Regions from separate parts of the Pseudoalteromonas sp. J2K-J599 genome, predicted to be linked through region 2. Evidence: predicted binding sites of a transcription regulator. Region 2 holds the regulator's gene; the other holds the start of a gene.
What was found. The regulator LexA, encoded in region 2, represses DNA repair genes until DNA is damaged. The targets are predictions, from matches to a motif close to TACTGTATNNNNATACAGTA.

Region 1 (3,425 bases), 1.3 Mb from region 2:
TTGCACTTATTCTAGTACCAACGGTTGCATACTCTTTGCTTGAACAACCTTTAGAATCAACTTTACATAGCGTAAATCCAGATATGCTTAACTGGATTGGTGCAGGTTCTGCATTAGGTATTATTTCTGCAATGGCTTGGGGTTTAGGTTATTTTGGCCAACCACATATCATTGTTCGTTTTATGTCGGTACGTAGTGTTAAAGATATGCCTAAAGCACGCCGTATTGGTATGACATGGATGATTGTTGCTGCCATTGGTGCTGTTGGTACTGGTATATTTGGTGCAGCTTATACTTATGAGAACAACATTGTAGTTGAAGACCCTGAAACAATTTTCTTAATTCTTTCTGAGTTGCTGTTCCACCCACTTATTGCTGGCTTTTTACTTGCTGCAATTTTGGCTGCGATTATGAGTACTATCTCATCTCAATTATTGGTTAGTTCAAGTTCATTAACAGAAGATTTCTATAAAACATTCTTACGTAAAGATGCCAGTGATAAAGAGCTAGTTGCTGTTGGCCGTATAAGTGTTGCCGTAGTTGCTATGTTCGCTATTTATTTAGCTTACGACAGAGATAGCTCTATTTTAGACCTAGTAAGTAATGCGTGGGCTGGCTTTGGTGCTGCGTTTGGACCACTTGTATTGTTTAGCCTTTATTGGAAACGCATGAACTTTGCTGGTGCGTTAGCTGGTATGTTAGTAGGCGCATTTACTGTGCTAATTTGGATATATGGACCATTTACTATCAATGGTGAAAGCTTAAGTAGCTTTATGTACGAAATAGTACCGGGCTTTATTTTAGCGAGTATTGCAATTGTTGTTGTTAGCTTAGTAACAAAAGAGCCTGAGCAAAACATCACTGCTTTATTTGATGAAGTAGAAAAAGAGCTTTAATTAGCAATTACTATTTATTTTAAAATGAGTAGTAATTAATACCAATCCGCAATAATACTTAATCATTTTGCGGGGCTAAACGTGTTGCTACCGGCGTTAAAAAATTCTCATTTAGAACAACTAAATATCGAATTTTTGCCTAGCTATCAACACGTTTTTCCACCCTCAAAGAGATCACTTAATTAAGCGAATTGGTATAATAAAAAAGGGAGCAACTTAGTTGCTCCCTTTTTTATTTAGTTTGTCCCGTCCGAGGAGGGAGCATTCTATGAATTAACTTACTTTTTTATCGTTGTTATCTTCAATTGATGCAACGTTATCTGACTTTTTACTTTTTGCTGGCGCTTTGGTAACAGCTGGATCTTTGCCACCTTTTAATATGGTCATAAAATCATCTTTGCTTTTCGCTATTTCTAAAGCAAGTGATTCAATTTGTTGCTCACTAAGCGGTACGTCTACCTTTTCTAGCATCAGCTCAAGTGATTCTGCTATATCGAGCATCTTGTCATAAGCATCCGCTTCTTTTTTGGTAGTAAACGTCATACGCTCGACTCCGTTTCGTTCTACAACATATTTAACAACAACAGCCATGATTTCTCCTGCAAAATTGCTTGGCACCGTGGTTTTTAAAAAACCATTAGATTACTGTTTTTATGTACAGTAATGGTTTGTAAGTAAATTTGCAAGCGCGAAGTATTAATTTTTAGGTGTCTTAAATTTGACAAAAAACGGTAACTTTACTTTAGTTAAGCAATCACTTTGTTGTACCAGCTGCATTTTCAGGATTTCGGATCATAGTGATAATGCGTTTAGGTACACTTTAAGTGATGAACTTTACAGTTCCTTATTTATTGATTTCCTGAGCAATACTCAAAATTAAGAAAAGAAGAATAAGGGCAAGTTTAATGAAAACGTTAAAAAATTTACTCATCATAAGTTTATTATGTTTACTACCCGCGACTACCGCGTATGCACAATTATCAGAAGTAACTAAGCAAATGCCTCAAGCTGAGACAATTAGTATAAATAATGCTGATGCAGAGATGCTTGCTAAGTTACCTGGTATAGGTAAGAAAAAAGCGCAGGCAATTGTGGATTATCGTGAAGAAAATGGCGAATTTAAAAGCGTTAGTGATTTATCGCAAGTTAAAGGGATTGGCAAAAAACTTTTAGCTAAATTAGAGGGGAAACTTTCACTTTAATATTTCTAAAAAGTAATCAGGGTGCTAGGCGCCCTGATTAAATTGTTTTAGCGCATCGCTTAAGTGCTTTTTAGCAAAGTTAATTTCAATAGGTGTAGTTAATAGTGGATAGCACAATCCGCCAAGTATCAAAAATGGTATTAATATCCAACCTTTAAATACAGTGAATATTAAAAATAGTGGGCTAAGTAATAGCAACTTTATAATACGCAATAGAACTTTATCAGTTGGCGATAGCTGACTTAATGCAAGCGCAATTACGTCTTGACGCTGGCGTACTTTTAAATGCTTAAGCTGGTCTAATTGGCTTGAAAAAAATGTAAACATATCAAATCGACTTTTTAATTGATAAACGGGCAATAATTATAATAAATAGCGTTAGTGAGAAAATCCCAAATATCACTTCCATCCAAGCAGGCATGCTCATGCCAACAAACTGCCAATCTATATTTCCACAATCCCCGGTAGCTTGAAAAAAGCTAGGTATCCATTCATGTAGTGGCATAAATGATGGGAAATTTGGTTCAAACTCGCAGCTAAATGCAAAAGGGTCTGTGGTGGTCTGCATATCAATATGTTCGCGAGCAATTAAGTATCCCCAAACACTCGATATTCCCCAAATAACATACGCTATCATACGCACAGTTTTACTTTGTGGTTTACTTGAGCCTACAATCCCTGCGCCTAATAACCCCAATACTGCAGTGCGTTGATATATACACATTATGCAAGGCGCTAACCCCATTTTGTATTGAAAGAAAAGAGCGGTAACTTCAAGTAAAAAAACGATAGCTGTAAATAAAAGCCACGGGGTTCGTTGGGTAGGTAATTGTGCAAGCCAGTTCATAAAAATTCCGCGTTTTAATAGGACGTTAGATTATGACGTAGGATAAAGTATGCAGCAACAAAAAGGAAAAAAAAGCTACCGAAGTCACTTTTTATAAGATGAAATTAGTGACAAATCAATACAGCCTTAGCAAAGGTTAAATGACGCTCTATTATTTCCCCATCGATACATAAGCTCAGCTATATTGCTTACTTATACTAAGGTGATGCATCATCTAAAGAATTTTTTATGGTTGCACTTTTTTGTACTTTTTCTTATGGCAAGTGCGGGATAAGTTAATTAAGCTCAGGCGCTGCGTAAATAAAAATATCTCCATAATAACAATGTACCTACAATGAATATTACTCTAGATATTCATGCATTGTAGCTAAATTAGAGAAACCCAAATTTAATTATTTATTAATTTTAAATTTCTACCCATTTGCTTTTGATCATACATACATCACATAAGAATCTCACACACTGAAAAAGGCCAATTTA
Region 2 (3,425 bases):
TAGTTGGCGGTTCAAATGGTCGGCCTGTTATGCCATTGAAGCTTTGCTGCTCGTTATTACTAAAGACAGTAATAAGTGGTGTAGTTAAGAAGTTCTCAAAAATTATTTGTGTTGGATTAACCACCTGAGAGGCAATATCGTCAAGGGAAGCAATATAATCAGCCTGCGTAAATGGATTATTGAGAGTACGTGTAGCAAGATGCTCCCCATGAACTTTATCAAGAGGGATTGCACTCATAATTAAACCACCTAGTAACCATGCTAAAATTTGTAGTGCTAATAAATAACCTAACCATTTATGTAACTTGCGAGCATGCTTAAATATTTTTTTATTCATGTTTTAGTCTTATTATTTTTAGAGGCTAGTTTATTACATTAATAGGATAAGTTACTGCGACATTTTGTCGCAGTTTAAACTATAGCTTACTGTAATCATTTAAAAATAAAAAAGATTACACTTAAATTCCTAACATGACTTATTTGTTTAATTGAGCTAGATGTTTGATACCCAGCTAGCTTTAAATGCTAAAAAATACTTAAAAGCTGCGAAATATCCATATAAAGTGGTTAATAGAGCATAGTTGATTTGGTATAACGGTAAAACTGCGTTAAAGTTTGCAATGAAATTATTAGAGGATAAATACGAAACGATGTCGGAAATTCAATTTTTAAATGTAGATCTTGAGCTTGAATCAAAGCAAGATATTAGTTTGCTAGTGGCGGACTTGAAAAAAGTCGCGACGATTTTACATTATGACAAAGACGAATACCGTCAACTAGCGCGTATTGAAGCTACAGGTGAGGTGAGCACACCTGATAAAGCCATAAACCATATATGTGAGCTTATTGAATCGTGTTCGCGTAACGCGCTAAAGCAATGGTTAAGCTGTTCACGTAGAACGTTTGATATTGGTTTTGAATCAGGGACTTCTCCTAAGTGCTTTAATCAAGCCTTAGATGCAGATACATTATTGCGTATATCTGCGATTGGTGCGGGTATGGAAATTACTATTTACCCAATCGAAAAGTAACTATCTTCGCTCTACGACTGCTGCGGTCATTTTTGATACGCAGCACAGCTCATTGCGGCTATTTGTAATTTTTATTTCCCACACTGAACTACGTTTACCTATATGAAATGCTCTTGCCGTTGCTGTTAAAGTGCCGTTGCGAGATGCTTTTAAATGACTTGCGCTAATCTCCTGCCCTACACAGTAAAATTTAGTAAAATCAACAACAAAGTTAGCGGCATAGCTGGCAACTGTTTCGGCAAGTACAACGTTAGCACCGCCGTGAACCATCCCCATTGGGTTATGATGCTCAGGAATTGCCGGCATTGTGGCAACCAAATAATCATCGCCAATTTCTGTGACTTCTATCCCCATAGTTTTCATTAATGTTCCTTGGCCATTAACGCCTTGCTCTAACTGCTTGCACAGCTCTAAGGTGATGGGCTGGTACCAAATACTCATAATGTCTCCTTTGCATTTTTAATCATTTATAAACCCAGCTTTAGTTATATCCCTAAAATGTACACAAGTGAAATTACTTTAGCTATTTTAAGGCTTAATTTAAATTTGCGATTTTTATTTAACTGTATATACTCACAGTTAAATGTACTGTATGGAAAACCAGTTGTATGCGACCATTAACGAACCGCCAAGCTCAAATACTCGAACTAATTAAAGTTTTTATTAAAGACACTGGTATGCCTCCTACACGTGCTGAAATAGCGCAAACATTAGGTTTTAAAAGTGCCAATGCTGCTGAAGAACATTTAAAAGCACTTGCTAAAAAAGGCGCAATTAAAATGAAACCAGGTGCAAGCCGTGGTATTCAATTAATTGAAGAAGAAGAGCCAGAACAATTAGGTTTACCGCTTATAGGGCGTGTTGCTGCTGGTTCACCTATTTTGGCGCAAGAGCACGTTGAAAGTCACTGCAAAATCGATCCATTAATGTTTAAACCGGCTGCAGATTTTTTACTACGCGTTAACGGTATGAGCATGAAAGATATTGGTATTATGGATGGTGATTTACTTGCTGTACATCGTACTCAAACCGCTGAAAACGGACAAGTTGTTGTTGCCCGCCTAGACGAAGACGTAACTGTAAAACGTCTTGAGAAAGCGGGTCGTAAAGTATTACTTCATGCTGAAAACGACGATTTTGACTCTATTGAAGTAGATCTTGAGAATGAGTCTTTTAATATTGAAGGCTTAGCCGTTGGCGTTATAAGAAACGCTGATTGGATGTGACTTTAAAAATAGCTTTTAAACAAGCAGTTTTATAAATGCGTACTAATTAGTACGCATTTTCTGTTTTAAATTCGCACTAAAAATAGGGCGTAAACAGCCCACTGACTATTTAAGCTGTAAACTTTTTTGCACTTATATTTTCCCCCTCCGAATGCGTTAAACCCCTTTGTTTTGCTCATATTTTGAACTTTCTGTTGCCCAGTTGATTACCGATTTTTTATTAATTATTCAATATCACCTGATTGTTTTTTATACTAAAACTTGCTTCTTGTTCGTTTTTTAGCTAGTTGTTAATGTGCTGAGCTAATAATAACTCACAGCTTTTTAGTTTTGAGAACACACAATATACACAAACTCGTTGTTGGCGCAGCAAAACCAATCAATATTAAATGAGATTGGCTAAAAAAATAAAAATAACGAATTGGCGTTTAAGCCGTATGCCTCTTCGCTTTGCATTCGCAATAGCATCAAAGGAGCCGTCACATGGGTAAACTGACCTCTACCTTGTGGCTTATATTATGTGTTTTTTCGCACCCAGTTTTGGCTAACAGCCAATACAATATGCGCAAAGGCGTAACCGATATAAGCAATAATGTATATCAGCTGCACATGACCATATTTATAATATGTTGTGTGATTGGGGTGATAGTGTTCGCAATTATGTTTTGGGCACTTATTCATCACCGTAAATCTAAAGGGGCTGTACCTGCCCAATTTCACGAAAGCACTAAAGTAGAAATACTTTGGACTGCAATTCCGTTTGTTATTTTAATTGCTATGGCAGTACCAGCCACTAAAACCTTAATTGCAATGGAAGATGCCAGCAAAGCTGATCTCACTATTAAAATTACGGGTTCGCAATGGAAATGGCATTATGAATATATGGGCGAAGATGTAGAGTTCTACTCTATTTTATCTACCCCGCAAGATGAAATCGCGAATCTTGCAGATAAAAACCCTAACTACTTACTTGAGGTTGATAAGCCTCTTGTACTGCCAATAAATCAAAAAGTACGATTTTTAATGACTTCTGATGATGTTATTCACTCTTGGTGGGTACCTGATTTTGCAGTTAAAAAAGATGCGAACCCCGGCTTTATAAATGAAACATGGACGAACATAAACGAAGAAGGTACTTACCGAGGCCAATGTGCTGAGTTGTGTGGTA

Region 1: the regulator LexA is predicted to act here: its motif matches at 1,540-1,559, upstream of AC5NT5_RS05010 (YebG family protein).

What each region holds. Positions count from the first base shown of each region.
Region 1 covers NZ_CM200271.1:1,099,380-1,102,804, forward strand. Annotated here, with positions in the region: gene putP (sodium/proline symporter PutP) at 1-896, shown strand, start outside; gene AC5NT5_RS05010 (YebG family protein) at 1,170-1,487, opposite strand; gene AC5NT5_RS05015 (ComEA family DNA-binding protein) at 1,802-2,098, shown strand; gene AC5NT5_RS05020 (DUF6170 family protein) at 2,123-2,425, opposite strand; gene dsbB (disulfide bond formation protein DsbB) at 2,427-2,945, opposite strand.
Region 2 covers NZ_CM200271.1:3,558,923-3,562,347, reverse strand. Annotated here, with positions in the region: gene AC5NT5_RS16145 (hypothetical protein) at 1-337, opposite strand, end outside; gene AC5NT5_RS16140 (hypothetical protein) at 651-1,031, shown strand; gene AC5NT5_RS16135 (PaaI family thioesterase) at 1,032-1,472, opposite strand; gene lexA (transcriptional repressor LexA) at 1,640-2,257, shown strand; gene coxB (cytochrome c oxidase subunit II) at 2,741-3,425, shown strand, end outside.